4 regions of the Rhizobium sp. P1_E6 genome follow, and region 2 is predicted to be linked to each of the others. Evidence: predicted binding sites of a transcription regulator. Region 2 holds the regulator's gene; each other region holds the start of a gene.
The links. The regulator LexA, encoded in region 2, represses DNA repair genes until DNA is damaged. The targets are predictions, from matches to a motif close to TGTTCNNNNTGTGTTCNG.

Region 1 (4,212 bases), on a different contig from region 2:
GGCATCCGGAAAATCGGCGAAAACCAGCCAGGCAAAGACCGTGGCCGACACGATTTCCAGATATTGCAGCGGTGCCAGCGTGGAAGCCGGGGCGGCGCGATAGGCATAGGCGGCAAGGATGCCGGTGATCGCCGCGGCGATGCCTGTGCCGAGCAGGTAGCCGAAGGCGGGAAGATCGGGCATGGTCGTGTCGATGATGTCGGAGCCGCTGCCATAACCGAAGAACAGGATGACGGCGCAGAAGAAAATGCCCCAGAGGCCGGTCTGGAACTGCATGGCCCAGGGATCTTCCCGATGCGACAGCACGCGTGTCATCAGTGCGAAGACGGCGATGCAGAAGGCACTGACGACGGGCAGCAGGGCGATGTAGCCGACCTGCTCGAAGCTTGGCTGGATGATCAGCATGGCGCCGAGGAAGCCCACGGCGCAGGCGCTGTAGCGCCGCCAGCCGATGGTCTCTTTCAGAAAGATGCTGCTGAGGATCGTCAGGATGATCGGCTCGACGAAGAAGATGGCGATCGCATCGGCAACCGCCATGACCTTCAGCGTTGTGACGAAGCTGATCATCGAGATGGTGACCATCGCGCCGCGGATCGCATGATACCAGCTCTGCTTCAGCGAGACCTGGATCTTGGCACCGCGCAGAAATATGAAAGGCAGCATGGTGAGCGACTGGATGACGAAACGGAAGGCGGCAACCTCCGTCGAGGAGATCGTTGTCGTCGCCAGCTTCGAGAAGATATCGATCAGCGGCGAGATCAGCACCGAGAGCAGCATGAAAAGCAAACCGAGCGTCACCTCGGATGAGGCGGGATGGCGGGTGGAACTCAGGCTCGTCATCTCAGGTCCTTTCGCTCGGGACCGTGCGGATTGCCTCGTCGCACCAACCGGCGAAATCCGCAATTGCCGTTTCCGCGCCGATCTCGTTCAGCGTTTCATGCCGCATGTCCTGATATATCTCAGTGCTGATACGGGAAAAGCCTTGGCTTTTCAAATGCTTTGACAACCAGAGTACGGCTTTTCCATTGTTGGTCGCCGGGTCATTACCGCCGCCGACAAGATGGATCGGCAGGTCCTTCGGCAGCTTCCCGAGCTGCCGGTCTTCTATGCCGCGGAAAGTGAGGGCGAAGACGTCCAGCCAAAGCGATACGGAGGCATCGAAGCCGCAAAGCGGATCGGCAATATAGGCGTCGACCTCGGCAGGATCGCGCGACAGCCAGTCGAATTCCGTGCGGTGATCGGGAATGGATTTGCCCCAGGCGGCAAATGTCAGCCTCGGCAGCATGTCGCTCGGCACGTCGGAGCCTTTCAATGCGCGCTCGGCAAGCAGGATCGCTTGCGCGGTGCGGCCGGAAAGACCGACGGCGAAATTCGAATTCCAGATAGCAAGGGCGGCGAAACGGCCGGGAAGAGCGGCGGCAGCGTTCAGCGCGATCAGGCCACCCATCGAATGACCGAACAGGATGACCGGCAGGCCGGGATGGCGGTTCGTGGCAAAGCCGTGGATGGCGGCGATGTCGTCGACGACGTGTTCGATGCCGCCCCGTCTTGCGAAACGGCCGAGCGGTCCATCGGGTGCGGTGGTCTCGCCATGGCCGCGATGGTCATGCGCGTAGACGTGATAGCCTCTTGCGGCCATGGCCTCGGCAAAGCGCCGGTAGCGGCGCGAGTGTTCGGCAAGCCCGTGAGAAATCATCAGGATAGCCCGCGCTTGTCCCTCCGCTGGCTGATGATGATAGGCAAGCGAAGCCCCGGCATTCTGAAGCCGCAATGTCTCGGAAAACATGCATTCCTCCCGCGCTCAAAAGACCAGATATCAAGGCAAATGCAATATTGCGGTTTGGCTCATACATGAGAAAGCATGGTTTTCGTTGCGATTCAGGGTTGCGCAAACTCCGTCTTCATGCTTTTTTGTTCCTGTATTGTTCTTTGTCGGGGCTATCAATGGGCAAGTTTTTCCTTTCAATTTCCATCCTGTTTCTTTCGTTATCGTCAGTCGGTTCCGCATCCGCGCAGGAAAGCGGGCGCACGCGCTTCATCCTGGCGGCAAGCTGGCAGCCGGCTTTCTGCCAGACCAACCAGAAGAAGGCGGAATGCGCCAACCAAAGCGGCGACCGCTACGACGCGACCAACTTTTCTCTCCACGGTCTGTGGCCAATGCGGCAGGACTATTGTGGCGTACCCACCGATCAGAAGGCTGCAGATAAGGACAGTAATTGGACGAGCCTGCCGGCCGTGAGCCTTTCGGCCGAGACGAAGGCGGCACTCGACAAGGCGATGCCCGGCACGCAGTCGGGTCTTGATCGGCATGAATGGATCAAGCACGGCACCTGCACGAAAATGAGTGCCGACGATTATTTCACCACCGCCATTCATCTGATGGGCGATCTCAATGCTTCTGCCGTGCGTGATCTCTTTGCCGCCAATGTCGGCAAGACGCTGAAGGCCGATGCAATCAAGGCGGCCTTCGACAAGAGCTTCGGCGCAGGCGCCAGCGACCGGGTGAAGATGAGCTGCCGGCGCGTCGGCAACAAACGCGTGATCAGCGAGTTGACGATCGGGCTTTCGCAGGATGCCGTTTCTGCTCAGGCAAAGGAGAAGGGTCTTGGCGGCCTCATCCAGGGGGCAGGGCAGACGTCCTTCGGCTGTGACGAAGGCCTTGTGGATGCTGCAGGCTTCTGATGGAAACATGCCGAAATCCTGACGAAACAGGGTTTCGGCGTTGCCCGCGGGCGTGGTTTCGCCTACATAGCGGCCACGATTTCAAGTTTCCGCCCGGAGCATCCCAGCATGACACGCCAGTTCATCTATCACATGTCCGGCCTCAACAAGGCCTATGGCAACAAGAAGATCCTCGAGAATATCCATCTTTCTTTCTACCCCGACGCCAAGATCGGTATCCTCGGCCCGAACGGCGCCGGTAAGTCCACCGTGCTGCGCATCATCGCCGGTCAGGACAAGGAATATACCGGTGAAGCCTGGCTCGCCGAAGGCGCGACGGTCGGATACCTGGAACAGGAACCGAAACTCGATCCGAACAAGACAGTGTTTGAGAATGTCATGGAAGGCGTCGCCTCCAAGACGGCTGTGCTCGAGCGCTACAACGAATTGATGATGAACTATTCCGACGAGACGGCGGATGAGGGTGCAAAGCTCCAGGACATCATCGACAGCCAGAACCTCTGGGATCTGGAAAGCCAGGTCGAGATGGCAATGGAAGCCCTGCGCTGCCCGCCGCGCGACGCCGAAGTCACCAGCCTTTCGGGTGGTGAGCGCCGCCGTATCGCGCTTTGCCGCCTGCTGCTGTCGCAGCCGGATCTGCTGCTGCTCGACGAACCGACCAACCACCTGGACGCCGAGACGATCGCCTGGCTTGAAAAGCATCTGCGCGACTATCCGGGCGCCGTGATGATGATCACCCACGATCGCTACTTCCTGGACAACGTCACCGGCTGGATCCTCGAACTTGATCGCGGCCGTGGCATCCCCTACGAAGGCAACTACTCGGCTTACCTGCTCGCCAAGGCCAAGCGCATGCTGCAGGAAAACCGCGAAGAGGCAGGCCGCCAGAAGGCGATCAGCCGCGAACAGGAATGGATCGCTTCCAGCCCGAAGGCCCGTCAGGCGAAGTCCAAGGCGCGTATCAAGTCTTACGAACAGCTGGTGGAAGCCGCCGAGAAGCAGCGTCCCGGTGACGCGCAGATCATCATCCCGGTCAGCGAGCGTCTCGGCCAGGTGGTCATAGAGATGGAAGGCATCACCAAGGGCTTCGAGGGCCGCACGCTGATCAGCGATCTGTCGATCAAGCTGCCGCCGGGCGGCATCGTCGGCATTATTGGCCCGAACGGCGCCGGCAAGACGACGCTGTTCAAGATGATCACCGGCCAGGAAAAGCCGGATGCCGGATCGGTCCGCGTCGGCGAGACTGTGCATCTCGGTTATGTCGACCAGAGCCGCGACGCGCTCGACGGCAACAAGACGGTCTGGGAAGAAATCTCGGGCGGCGCCGAAATCATCAAGCTCGGCAAGTTCGACATGAACTCGCGTGCCTATTGCGGCGCCTTCAACTTCAAGGGCGGCGACCAGCAACAGAAGGTCGGCAATCTCTCGGGCGGCCAGCGCAACCGCGTTCACCTTGCCAAGATGCTGAAGGCCGGCGGCAATGTTCTGCTGCTCGACGAACCGACCAACGACCTCGATACGGAAACGCTC
Region 2 (4,212 bases):
ACGGTAACAGGCAGGATCGAGCGCCGCGAAGGCGACGGGCGGGGGCGCTGGCGTTACATTCTTGACGTCACCGGAACAGACGCGCCGCAGATCAAGCGTCCGCCTAAACGCATTACAGTGCTCGTGAGAGGCGCCGCGCAGCCTTTCGAGCTTGGCGACGTCATCGAGGGCAGGGCGCGTCTCACGCCTCCGGCAGGCCCCGCACTTCCCCACCTGAATGATTTTGCTTTCAGTGCCTATTTTGACGGCATCGGCGCCAACGGCTTTTTCTATGGCGCGCCGAAAAAGCTTGCCTTGCAGCCACAGCAAGCGGGCTCGGTCGGTGAGGCGACACTCGAATGGCTCTATCGCCTCAGGAGTGGCATCGGCGATCGCATACGCTCCACCCTGCCGGGCGATACCGGCGCCTTTGCCGCTTCGCTTGTCACCGACGAGAGACGGGCGATCTCGGATGACACGACGGACGCGCTGCGGCAGTCCGGCCTTGCCCATATCGTCGCGATCTCCGGTCTCAATATGGCGCTTTCCGCCGGCATCTTTTTTGTCGGCCTGCGCGTCGTCCTTAGCCTTTTTCCCGGCATTGCCCAGGCGTGGCCGACCAAGAAAATCGCGGCGGCCGGTGCGCTCGCGGCGGTGACGGCCTACTATCTGATCTCCGGCTTTGCCGTCTCCGCCGAACGTGCCTTCATCATGATGGCCATCATGCTGGTTGCCGTCTTCTTTGACCGGCCATCGATCAGCCTCAGAAACGTGGCGCTATCCGCTCTTGTGATCCTTGCGATCTCGCCATCGGAGGTGCTGGGGCCGAGCTTCCAGATGTCCTTTGCCGCAACACTTGCCCTGGTCGCCGGCTACGATCTCTGGAAAGGCCGGCCGATGTGGGAGAATGTCTTTGCCAACCTGCCGGTCATGAAGCCCCTCTTCGTGGTCGGCGGTTTCTTTGGTGGCATTTTCCTGACGTCGCTGATTGGCGGCTTCTCTACCGCGCTGTTTTCGATCGAGCATTTCCACCGGCTGACAGCCTATGGCCTGCCGGCAAATCTCGCGGCCATGCCGGTGATTTCCTTCATCGTCATGCCGGCTGGGATGCTGGCGATGCTGCTGATGCCCTTTGGCCTGGACGGCTGGGCATGGCATGTGGCAGGCTTCGGGCTGGATCTGGTGATTACAATCGCAAAGACGGTATCGAGCTGGGGTGGCAATATCGATGTGGGCCGTTTGCCGGGTTGGTACTTCCCGACGGCTGTTTTCGGTTTTCTGCTGCTGACCCTCCTCAGAACTCGACTGCGGCATATCGGAACGGCAATCGTCGCTCTCTCCACGCTTGCTGTCGCGGCGCTGCCATCAGAGGCAATGCCCGACATCGCCATTGCCGAAGACGGTAGCCTCGTTGCTGTTGTCGATGGAGAGGCGATAGCTTCGAACCGCGAAAAGCCACCCGCCTTCATCTTCGAACAATGGCAGCGGGCGCTTGCCATCGAAGAGCACAGGAAGCCAGTCATGCTGGAAGCTGCCAACAGGCCCACTGCGCCCGAAGGCAAAAGACTGCAGCTCTCGCGGGATCAACAGAATGAAGCCAGAGAATCGATAAGACGTGTCGCGATCGGTTCGCCGTCACGGTTCTCGTGCCTGAAAGGTGCCTGGTGCGCCATCATGCTCGGCAATGGAAAGAAACTGACGGTTATCGACAATGCAGCCTATCTGGGCCCTGCCTGCGATACGGCCGATATCGTCGTCACCCCTGTCCGTCTGCGTCTTGACGGCTGCCGATCCGGAGCTCTGCTCTTTACCGGCGAAACATTGCGCAAGACAGGCTCGATCGAGCTTCGTTTCACAGATGGCGGAGTTGCGGTTGCCGCTACATTCGACGCATTACCACGGCCCTGGATGCGCCACCGTGCCTATGACTGGCGTAGCGACACATTCGCTGATGTTGACCGGTCACCGGTCAGTGATAGCGACGAATGAGGCCGACGAGCTTGCCCTGGACCTTGACGCGATCCGGCGGGAAAATGCGGGTCTCGTAAGCGGGGTTTGCGGCTTCGAGCGCAATCGATGCGCCCTTGCGGCGGAAGCGCTTGAGCGTCGCTTCCTCTTCATCGACGAGTGCGACGACGATGTCACCCGGATTGGCCGTGCTACCGTTGCGGATGATGACGGTATCGCCATCGAAGATGCCGGCTTCGATCATCGAGTCGCCACGAACTTCGAGCGCATAATGTTCGCCGGAGCCAAGCATATCGGCGGGAACGGTGATGTCATGGGTGTTGTTCTGGATTGCCGAAATCGGCACGCCGGCAGCGATGCGCCCCATGACCGGCACGGAAACCGAATTGCCGTTGTCGGCCGCAGGTGCTGACTTTGCCGCGGCGGGAGGCGCAACAGGTTGCGGCTTGCCGAGGCTGCCTTCGATGACGCTTGGTGAAAAGCCGCGCCTTGGCTGTAGGCTCGAGCTGTAGGCTTCCGGCAGCTTGATGACTTCGAGCGCACGCGCCCGGTTCGGAAGCCGGCGAATGAAGCCGCGTTCTTCGAGCGCCGTGATCAGCCGATGAATGCCGGATTTCGAGGCCAGATCCAGGGCGTCCTTCATCTCGTCGAAAGATGGCGGAACGCCGGATTCCTTCATCCTTTCATGAATGAAAAGAAGAAGTTCCTGTTGTTTGCGCGTGAGCATCGGCGTGTGACCCCAGTATTGAAACAAATCCAGAACGGACACTATATGTTCCATATGTGTTCCGCAAGTGGCTAAATTTTCGTAAAATTTCTCCCCATTGTGTTGAGAATTTTATTTTTGTCGGCGCCCGGCCCGTCCGGCCTTGCTTCGTAAGGCTTGTTGAAGCACATCTCCTTGTGATTGCTGGAGAGTAGCTGATGACCCAAGACACGCTTGCGATCGATCATCTCGTTTTGCCGGTTACCGATATCGCCCTTGCACGCGAGAGGTTAGGCAAGCTGGGCTTCACCGTCGCTCCGGACGCGCGCCATCCCTTCGGTACGGAAAATGCCTGCGTTTTCTTCGCCGACAGGAGCTATCTCGAGCCGCTCGGCGTCGCCAGTGTCGAGGAGAGCGACAGGACGGCGCGTGATGGCAATGTCTTCACAGCCCGCGATCAGGCCTTTCGTTTTCGCTGCGGCAGCGAGGGCCTGTCTGCTATCGCCTTCAGTGCCGCGGATGCAAAGCATGAACATGCTCGATTCGTTAAAGGCGGCATTAGCGCTGGTTCTGTGTTGCAGTTCGAACGTCCCGTGAAAATGCCGGATGGCACGGAGAGCATTGCCGGCTTCCGGCTCGCCTTCGCCGGTGACCTCCGGGCACCGGATTTCTTTCTCTTCGCCGTCGAGCGCGTCAATCCGCTCCCTGCTGACCGCAGCGCGCTCGAAGCTCACGTCAACGGCGTAACCGGAATTGCCGAGATAGTTCTAGCCGCGCCCGAGCCTTCGGCCTTCGGCGAATTCGTCCGTGGCGTGGCAAGAGCCGACGCCGCAGATGAGACCGGTTTTGGGGTGAGAGTTGCTCTGGCAAACACAAAAATCAGTCTGATGAACCCGGCGGGTCTGGAGGCCTATTTCGATCTGGCGACGCCGGACACCGATCGCGGCCTGCGTGGGCGGGCGATCCTTTTCCATGCGGGCGATCTTGCCGTGACAGAAGCGCATTTGGCTGCTAACGGGGTGACCTATACACGCAAGGGCAACCGTATTCTGGTGAAGCCCGCGCCCGGCCAGGGCGTGCTCTTCGCCTTCGAGGAAACATCATGAGCTCCAATACCAATTCCCAGGTGACGGTCGGCGAGGGCGCCGGTAAGGTCACCTTCTCCAATACCGGCCGCTTGTCGCTGATCGCCGGCGCCTGCGAAATGGAAAGCCGCGACCATGCGTTCATGGTGGCCGGCACATTGAAGGAACTGTGCGCCAAGCTCGGCATAGGGCTTGTCTACAAGACGTCTTTCGACAAGGCCAATCGCTCTTCGTTGTCGAGCAAACGCGGTGTCGGCCTTGAGAAGGGGCTGGAAGTATTCGCTGATCTCAAGAAGGAACTCGGCATTCCGGTTCTCACCGACATTCACAGCGAAGAACAATGCGCCGAAGTAGCGAAGGTCGTTGATATCCTGCAGATACCGGCCTTCCTGTCTCGCCAGACTGATCTTCTGGTGGCTGCTGCCAAGACGGGCCGCGTCATCAACGTCAAGAAGGGCCAGTTCCTGGCGCCTT
Region 3 (4,212 bases), on a different contig from region 2:
TGATCCTCACCATGCCTGAGACCATGTCCGTCGAGCGCCGCAAGATGCTGGCGCTGCTCGGCGCCGAACTGGTTCTGACCGAAGGGCCGAAGGGCATGAAGGGCGCCATCGGCAAAGCTGAAGAACTCGCCGCCTCACTGCCCGACGCCGTCATCCCGCAGCAGTTCGAAAACCCGGCCAACCCGGAAATCCACCGCAAGACAACGGCCGAAGAAATCTGGAACGACACCGACGGCACGGTCGATATCTTCGTTGCCGGCATCGGCACCGGCGGCACGATCACCGGCGTCGGCCAAGTGTTGAAGAGCCGCAAGCCTGACATCCGGGTGGTCGCCGTCGAGCCCACCGATTCTCCGGTGCTATCCGGCGGCACGCCTGGCCCGCACAAAATCCAGGGCATCGGCGCCGGCTTCGCCCCAAAGATCCTCGATACCAGCATCTATGACGAGGTCGTCACCGTCAGCAACGACGAGGCCTTCCAGCACGCGCGGCTCGTCGCCAGGCTCGAAGGGGTGCCGGTCGGCATCTCCTCGGGTGCAGCGCTTGCAGCCGCGATCGAGGTCGGCCGCCGTCCGGAAAATGCTGGCAAGAATATCGTCGTCATCATCCCATCCTTTGCCGAACGTTATCTTTCGACGGCGTTGTTTGAAGGGCTGGGAAGCTGAGAGAGGAATTCGTGAGTAGTGAGTGGTGAATGAGGTTGCTTTCGGTGCCTGCCACAATCGCTTTGGCTGGCCAATCACCGATTATGAACCGCTACTCACTAATCACTGCTCACTAATCACCCAACCTCATGCCGCTGCCGTCAGCCGCGTGCCGGCAACACGGTAGGAGATTGCCTCCGCGAGATGGATCCGGCCTACGGTTTCCTTGCCATCGAGATCGGCAAGCGTGCGGGCGACCTTGAGGACGCGATGGTAGCCGCGGGCAGAAAACTTCATTTTGTCGGCGGCATCCCGCAACAGCTGCAATCCTGCCGTATCCGGCTCGGCAAATTTCTCGATCATTGCCGTCGAGCATCCGGCATTGGTGGAAATACCAGCAGCGCCGGCAACGGCATAGCGTTCACGCTGGATGTCGCGGGCGCGGGCGACGCGCCGGGCAACATCGGCGCTCGCTTCGGCGACCGTCGGCCGGATCAGATCGGCAGCGGAAACGGCCGGCACGTCGATGCGGATATCGATGCGATCCATCAGCGGGCCTGAAATACGAGCCTGATAATCGCTCATGCAGCGCGGGCCGCGGGCGCAGGTGTGGCCTGGCTCTCCCGCCATGCCGCAGCGGCAAGGGTTCATGGCCGCAATGAGCTGAATCCGAGCCGGATAAGAGACGCGATGATTGGCGCGTGCGATGACACATTCGCCGCTTTCCAGCGGCTGGCGCAGGGCATCGAGCACCTGCGGTGCAAATTCAGGGAATTCATCAAGAAAAAGCACGCCATGATGAGCAAGCGAGGCCTCGCCCGGCCGGGCGCGCAGGCCGCCGCCAATGAGCGCCGCCATGGTCGCAGAATGATGTGGCGTGCGGAAAGGCCGGCGGTCCGAGAGCTTGCCGCCGGACAGCTGTCCGGCGATGGAATGGATCATCGAGACTTCGAGCAGTTCGGCAGCCAAGAGTGGTGGAAGGATGGAGGGCAGCCTCGAGGCCAGCATCGATTTGCCGGAGCCGGGCGGTCCGACCATCAAGAGATTGTGGCCGCCGGCAGCCGCCACTTCCAGCGCCCGCTTGGCGCTTTCCTGTCCCTTGATTTCGGAGAGATCGGGCAGATTGGCAGCGTTCGGACGGATGGAGGGCTCCGGTCGTGAGAGTATCTGTGTGCCGCGGAAATGATTGGCGAGCGCGATCAGGCTGCGAGGCGCCAGAATGTCGACGCCGGAACCTGCCCATGCGGCTTCCGGGCCGCTTTCGGAAGGGCAGATCAGCCCCTTCCCACTCGCATTTGCACCGATTGCCGCCGGCAGCGCACCGGCGATGGCGGCAATCGTGCCGTCGAGGTTGAGTTCGCCGACGACGACATAATCGGACAAGGCATCCGCAGGAATGGCGCCGAGCGCTGCCATCAGGCCGAGCGCGATAGGCAAATCGAAATGACTACCCTCTTTAGGGAGATCGGCTGGCGCAAGGTTGACCGTCACGCGCTTGGACGGCAACGCCAGACCAGAGGCATGTAAGGCCGCCTGCACTCGCTCGCGGCTTTCCGCAACCGCCTTGTCGGGCAGCCCGACGATCTGGATTCCCATCTTGCCGGGAGCGACCATGACCTGGACTTCGACCGGCACACCTTCAATGCCCTGAAACGCAACCGTGCTGACGCGCGCGACCATGCCTTGCCCCGTAACCTCTAAACCCAACCTATGAAGGCGGTCACAATCTGGCATGGAACCTAGAAGAAAACAAGAACGATAAGTGAACAGATTCAGCTATTCGCTGCAATCAAATTGCAGCGGGTTGTAAAGCCGGAACGAAGGCGATCAAAGGCGGAACGCTGAGAGCGTTTCCGTTTTCTTCGAATCAGAGGGATGCCCTATCTCTCTGTTTTCACCCAATTCCGGACGCAAACCGTTGCGCACTTTTGACGGGACTGCTCTAACCGCGCTTTCGTTCGATGGCTTCCCATAACAGGCTTGCGATGTCGACGCCGCCGAATTTTTTCACTTCGCGGATGCCGGTCGGCGAGGTCACGTTGATCTCGGTCATGTAGTCACCGATCACATCGATGCCGACGAGCAGGAAGCCGCGTTCGCGCAGGGCGGGTCCGATGCGGCCGCAGATTTCCTTCTCGCGGGCCGTCAGCTCGGTCGGCTCAGCGCGGCCGCCCACATGCATGTTCGAGCGGCTGTCATGCTCAGCTGGGACGCGATTGATCGCGCCGGCAAACTCACCGTCGACGAGGATGATGCGCTTGTCGCCCTTGCGCACGTCAGGCAGGTACTGTTGAGCGATGAAGGGCTCGCGGAAGAGCTGGCCGAACATTTCCAGCAGCGAGGACAGATTGCGATCGTCCTTGGTGGAATGGAAGACACCGGCGCCACCATTGCCGTAGAGCGGCTTCAGGATGATGTCGCCCATCTCGTCGCGGAAGCGGCGGATCTCGCCGGGGTCCTTGGTGATCAGCGTCTTCGGCATCAGGTCGGAAAATTCGGTGACGAAGATCTTTTCCGGTGAGTTGCGCACCCAGGCCGGATCGTTGACGACAAGCGTCTTCGGATGGATGCGTTCCAGAAGATGCGTCGAGGTGATGTAGGACATGTCGAAAGGCGGATCCTGGCGCAGCAGGACGACATCCATGGTCGACAGGTCGATGCGCTCAGGCGCGCCGAGTTCATAATGATCGCCCTTGACGTCGCGCAGCACCATCGGCTCGACGGCGGCATAGAGCTTGTCGTCGCGGAAGCTCAGGCGATCGGGCGTGTAATGGAAGAGCTTGTAGCCGCGCGCCTGAGCCTCGAGGCTCATGGCAAAGGTGGAATCGCCCGCGATATTGATGCCGGAGACATGGTCCATCTGGACCGCTACGTTCTTGATCTTGGCCATTTCCGTCCCTTGAGCTGATGCCGCCCAGATGTAGGTCGGTCAGCCATCAAACGCAACGGCAATCAATGGCTTCGGACGTTTCCGCGAGCGCAATTTTCAGGCGGCAATGCCGGTGCCGCCGCCGTTACGCAAGAGGTTGCGCAGGCGGTAGGCGATGGCGAGTGGCTTCGGGAAAGGCTTGCGCAGGAAGGCAACCTTGCGGACGTAATTATCGACCCGCCAGTTCGCCCAGGTGCCGCCAGCAAAGAAGGCGACGTCACCTGCCTGCAGCGTTCGCTCCAGGCCGTCTTCGGTGGTGACATGCACCTCGCCTTCGAGGATCATCACCGTCTCGTCCCAACCGAAACGCCAGCGGAATTCGCCTGATGTGCAATCCCAGATCGCCGTCAGCGACGCCTCGTCATGGCCGCGGGAATGTTCTGCCGTGCGCGCCTGCGGATTGCCGCTGATGATCCAGTCCGGATTGATCGGCGTCGATTTCAGCACCATGCCCCCGCTTGCCTGTGCGATGAAGGATTTGTTGGCCGACTTCAGCGCGGCATAAGGCACGGACCGCGCAGCCATGGCGACCGCGGTTGCAAGCATCATCTTCCAGGCCATGAATTACCCCCAATTTGCTACCCCTAGCTGCGCCGTGAATAGCAAAAAAGTCGTAAAAGCCCGTTCAAGCAGATGCTA
Region 4 (4,212 bases), on a different contig from region 2:
TTCCATGGCGATCCGTTCCGGTCCTTCACTTCTTGCCACCTGATGCTGCAGACGTCGCCAGCGGAAAATCTGCGGCGGACCGTCAGGCACTTCGGCAAACACGACCTCGACAGGTTCCGGTGTTGCAAAGAGCCGCAAGGGGCGCTCCTGACGGAAAGGAAGCGCGCTTTCCTGCTCTGCCTTGCGCCGTGCAGGAAGGCTCTCCATTGCCGGCACCGTGATCACGGCGCGCTCCGGCACATGGCTCTCGCGAAGCTGGAAGCTTTGCAGGCAGTCCGCACCGAGCCGGGCCGCAACACGGTCGACAAAGCTCGAAAGCGAGATCTCCCCCTCCCGGTCGCCCTCGAAATCACCCTGCGTCTCGTTGAACGGATCATGCCGCAGCACATTCAGGCGCAGGATCTCGAAGCCATAGCCGGCATCGAGATCGTCATGGATCACTTGCAGCCGCTCGGAAAACAGGCCGGCAACGAGTTTGGGCTCGCGAAGCGGCTGCGAGGCGCCGACGGAGATGCGGAAAACCCTGCCGTCGACGCGAAACAGCACCAGCTCGAACACTCGCCCGCCGGCTCCACGCGCCTCCAGCGACGGTTTCAGCGACACGGCGATCTGGCCGGTGACAGCAAGGATCTGTTCTTCCGTTCCGATCGGTTCGACCAGGCGGCGTTCGGACGACAGGCTGGCGATGGGAAGCCGGGGGGAGATCGGCTCCTCCTCGCGCCCCAGTGCTTGATCGAGGCGCAGAAGCAGTGTCGATCCGAAGCGGCGGGTCAGCGGCGCCCGCGGCGCATGAACGATATCGCCGATATATTTGAGGCCGAGCTTCTTCAGGGCATCGACGGTCTGACCTTCCAGTCGAAGGGCTGCGACAGGCAGCGGCATCAGCATGCGCTCCGTCTCCTCATCCTCCACCACGCCGCCCTGTCCGAAGCGGGAGACAGCCCAGGAAAGGCCCGGTGATGAGGCGATCGCGCCACGCGCATCGAGCCCCATATGGAAGAGCCGCGACAGGATATCCCTCAGAAGCGCCTTTTCGCCGCCGAAGAGATGGGCACAGCCGGTAATGTCGAGAAATAGCCCGTCCTTGCCATCGAGCGCCACCATCGGTGTATATCGGTCGCACCAGTCGGCGATCGCTTCCAGCAGCCGGCGGTCGGCCGCCAGATCCTCTTCCACGACATCGAGCGCTGGATACATGGCGCGCGCTTCGGCAACGCCCTGTTCCTTCCTCAGCCCCAGCCTCTCGGCAAACTCGTCCAGCGCCGTCAGCCGCATGGCATTGTTGAGCTTGCCCGAACAGACGATCGGTGACGCTTCAGGACGCCCTTTCGAACGCCAGGAGAGACCCCATCGCCTGCGTGCGATGCGGTCCGTCGCCAGATGTGGAAAGCTGAGCGCCAGAATGCGCTGACTGTTCGCCTGGAGGGCGAGCGAAGCTTGGTTCGTCGACGGGGAGAAATTCGCGTTCATGGGGGTTCCACTCCAGAAGACAGGAGAGCGGGGCCGGATTGCGGCTCTTCTCCAGCGTAAGACGGAAAATCGGATTGCCGATGCTGCCGGAAAATTTTGATCCATCCGGCAACGATCGCAGGTCAGACGGCGCCGGCTCGACATGCAGACGGAAGGCAGCGCTGCTCGCCTCCTCCTCCCCGGCCTGGCGGACGAGAAAGAGCGGACGCCGGACGGCGCGCMCCCTGAGACTGAGCCTCCGGCTTTCGGTCAGGCCGAAATGCAAGGGATTGCCGCGCATTTCGAAGACGACAGCCGAGAAGGCAGCACTTTCGATGGCCGCTTCCGCCAGCCAGAGCGCATCCTCCAGCTTGCGCGGCGCGGCATGGAAAAACCTTTCCGGCTTCAGCCCGAAATCCTTCAGCCCCGGAGCATAGGGGCGACCCGCCTCCAGTGTGCCAACGGCATCACCGATCCAGAGCAGCGGCAGCAGCCTGCCGGCATCCTCCTCCTGCCTCTGCAGCCGTGCTGCAACGGCCATCGCCAAGCCGCTTGCCGCTCCCGCACCGCGGGAGCCTGCCGCGCGGAACTCGGTAATCCCATCGAGCTGCAGGCCGCCTTCCAAGGCGTCATCGAGTAATCCCACACCGAAAGGCAAGCGTGGCAGAATGCGCTCCTGCCGCCTCTCACGCCCTTCTGCAAAGGCTTCCCGTTCCGCCGCGGCAAGCGCCGGTGCGGGTTTTCCCTCCAGTCGGGCAATGGTTTCGCGGAGCGCAAAAAGCCGCTCGCGCGCCAGGGRGGTCTGCGCCATGGCGTTCTCTCCATCCGTATTGTTCCTGTTATGTTCTTATAGATTCCAGAGCTCTAATGAAGAGTCAACGGCCATTTTATAAGAATTTATTCCTGCCTTTGATTCCGCACTCGAAAATCGGCGATAAAGGTTCTATATGGGCCGCAAAGGAAGGAATATTAATGGCCCGCATAGACCAGAGCGATGATTGGGGGGACCGCCATGCGCCGACGATCAGCACCTTCGAGTCGCTGGCAATGGAGGCCTACAGCCATCTGCCGGACGAATTTCGCAAGCTGACGACCAATCTGACCATCGAAATCGAAGACTTTCCCGATGACGAAGTCTTCGAGGATATGGCGCTGGAAACACCTTTCGACCTGCTCGGTCTTTTCGAGGGCCGCGGCATTTCGGAGCGTTTCACCCTGGAAACCGGCGAGATGCCGAACCGCATTCGTCTCTATCGCCGTCCGATCCTCGACTACTGGGCAGAAAACGACGAGACGCTGGGTGACATCATCACCCATGTGCTGATCCATGAGATCGGCCACCACTTCGGCCTCAGCGACGATGACATGGAACGCATCGAGGCAAGCGCCGAAGAGGCTGCTGAACGCTGACCTATTGCTCGGACAGCTTCATGTCCGGGTCATAGTCCTTGCCCTCGACCTCCTTGACGACAGCCTGGCCGCACTGCATCTGGCCGGTCGCAGCGTTGAAGGCATAGGTGGGCGAGCCGGACATTAACCAGCCCTTGTTCAGCGCCGCCGTCACCTTGTGGCAGAAGGAAGCGTCGTCGGGACCGGTCAGGAAGCGGTAGAGTTTCATCAGGCGGGCTTTCTTGCAGAAATCAGGTGCGCTTTATGAACCAGAGCCTCGGCCTGGACAAGATGCAGCCGCTCGATCATCCGCCCGTCCGCATTGATGACGTTCAGCCCCTCGGCAGCCGGATCGGCGAAGGCGGCGATGATAGCCTCAGCCTCCGCGATTTCTTCCGCGCTCGGCCCGAAATGCCGGTTGGCGGCTGTAATCTGCGCCGGATGGATCAGCATCTTGCCCGCAAAGCCCATGGCGCGGCCCTGCCCGCACTCGGCATCGAAACCTTCGCCATCCCGGAAATCGTTGAACACGCTGTCCAGCGCATCGAGCCCGTAGGCCTTGACCGCCAGAATGACCTGCATCAGCCAGGGTACAAGATAGGTCCGCCCCGGCAGCGGCAAAACACCCGTTTCCTTGCGCAGGTCGTTGAGGCCGACGACGAGGCAATCGAGCCGCGATCCCGGCGTGCGGCCGGATTCGGTGATGGCTGCGACATTCAGCACGCCGCGCGGCGTTTCGATCATCGCCCAGATGCGCAGCTCCTCCGGCACATCCGCATCGGCAAGAGGATCGCTGATATCAGTGACATCCTGCGGCTCGTCCACCTTCGGCAGCAGAACGGCATCTGGCAACAGCGCCTTGACCAGTTCCAGATCCGCCAGCCCGAAGCCGGATGACAAAGAGTTGATACGGATGATCCTTTCCTTGCCCTCGAGTGGCGGTCCCGCAAAAAACGTCTTCAGATTGTCGCGTGCTTCCGCCTTTTTTTCAGGCGCGACGGAATCCTCAAGATCGAAAATTACCGCATCGCAATCAAGGGAATGGGTCTTTCTAAGCGCCCGCACATTGATGGCGGGTACGCTCAGCACAGAGCGGCGCAGACGCAGGGAACGGAGAGGTGGTGTTCGGCTCATGGGCCATTAGTGCCAAGCTTCACAAAGCCCGGCAAGACAACAAAAAGCCATGCTTGACTTGCAGAGAGGAAAAAGAAGGACCACATTCCTTTCCTTAGAAAGGTTTCAAACCAATGCAGAACATTCGCTCCATCTTCTTCATGCTTGCCGGCGCCACCGTTTTTGTGGCTATGCTGCTCCTCACCTTCTCGGTCACGCTCGCCGTTGGCGGCATCCTGACCGTGCTTATGGTCGGCCGCG

Region 1: a site for LexA is predicted at 1,913-1,930, ahead of AC1D35_RS00090 (ribonuclease T2 family protein). Genes of this name have one in related genera too.
Region 3: a site for LexA is predicted at 2,385-2,402, ahead of AC1D35_RS06460 (YifB family Mg chelatase-like AAA ATPase). Genes of this name have one in related genera too.
Region 4: a site for LexA is predicted at 2,281-2,298, ahead of AC1D35_RS23810 (ImuA family protein). Genes of this name have one in related genera too.

Annotation. Positions count from the first base shown of each region.
Region 1 covers NZ_JBFUBG010000001.1:17,658-21,869, forward strand. Annotated here, with positions in the region: gene AC1D35_RS00080 (DMT family transporter) at 1-840, opposite strand, end outside; gene AC1D35_RS00085 (alpha/beta hydrolase) at 842-1,786, opposite strand; gene AC1D35_RS00090 (ribonuclease T2 family protein) at 1,945-2,682, shown strand; gene ettA (energy-dependent translational throttle protein EttA) at 2,791-4,212, shown strand, end outside.
Region 2 covers NZ_JBFUBG010000028.1:2,946-7,157, forward strand. Annotated here, with positions in the region: gene AC1D35_RS15935 (ComEC/Rec2 family competence protein) at 1-1,968, shown strand, start outside; gene lexA (transcriptional repressor LexA) at 1,949-2,674, opposite strand; gene AC1D35_RS15945 (VOC family protein) at 2,872-3,759, shown strand; gene kdsA (3-deoxy-8-phosphooctulonate synthase) at 3,756-4,212, shown strand, end outside.
Region 3 covers NZ_JBFUBG010000007.1:72,879-77,090, reverse strand. Annotated here, with positions in the region: gene cysK (cysteine synthase A) at 1-665, shown strand, start outside; gene AC1D35_RS06460 (YifB family Mg chelatase-like AAA ATPase) at 792-2,324, opposite strand; gene gshB (glutathione synthase) at 2,587-3,534, opposite strand; gene AC1D35_RS06450 (cupin domain-containing protein) at 3,631-4,134, opposite strand.
Region 4 covers NZ_JBFUBG010000061.1:2,461-6,672, forward strand. Annotated here, with positions in the region: gene AC1D35_RS23805 (Y-family DNA polymerase) at 1-1,404, opposite strand, end outside; gene AC1D35_RS23810 (ImuA family protein) at 1,316-2,260, opposite strand; gene AC1D35_RS23815 (metallopeptidase family protein) at 2,422-2,859, shown strand; gene AC1D35_RS23820 (DUF1737 domain-containing protein) at 2,861-3,067, opposite strand; gene AC1D35_RS23825 (HpcH/HpaI aldolase/citrate lyase family protein) at 3,067-3,972, opposite strand; gene AC1D35_RS23830 (hypothetical protein) at 4,086-4,212, shown strand, end outside.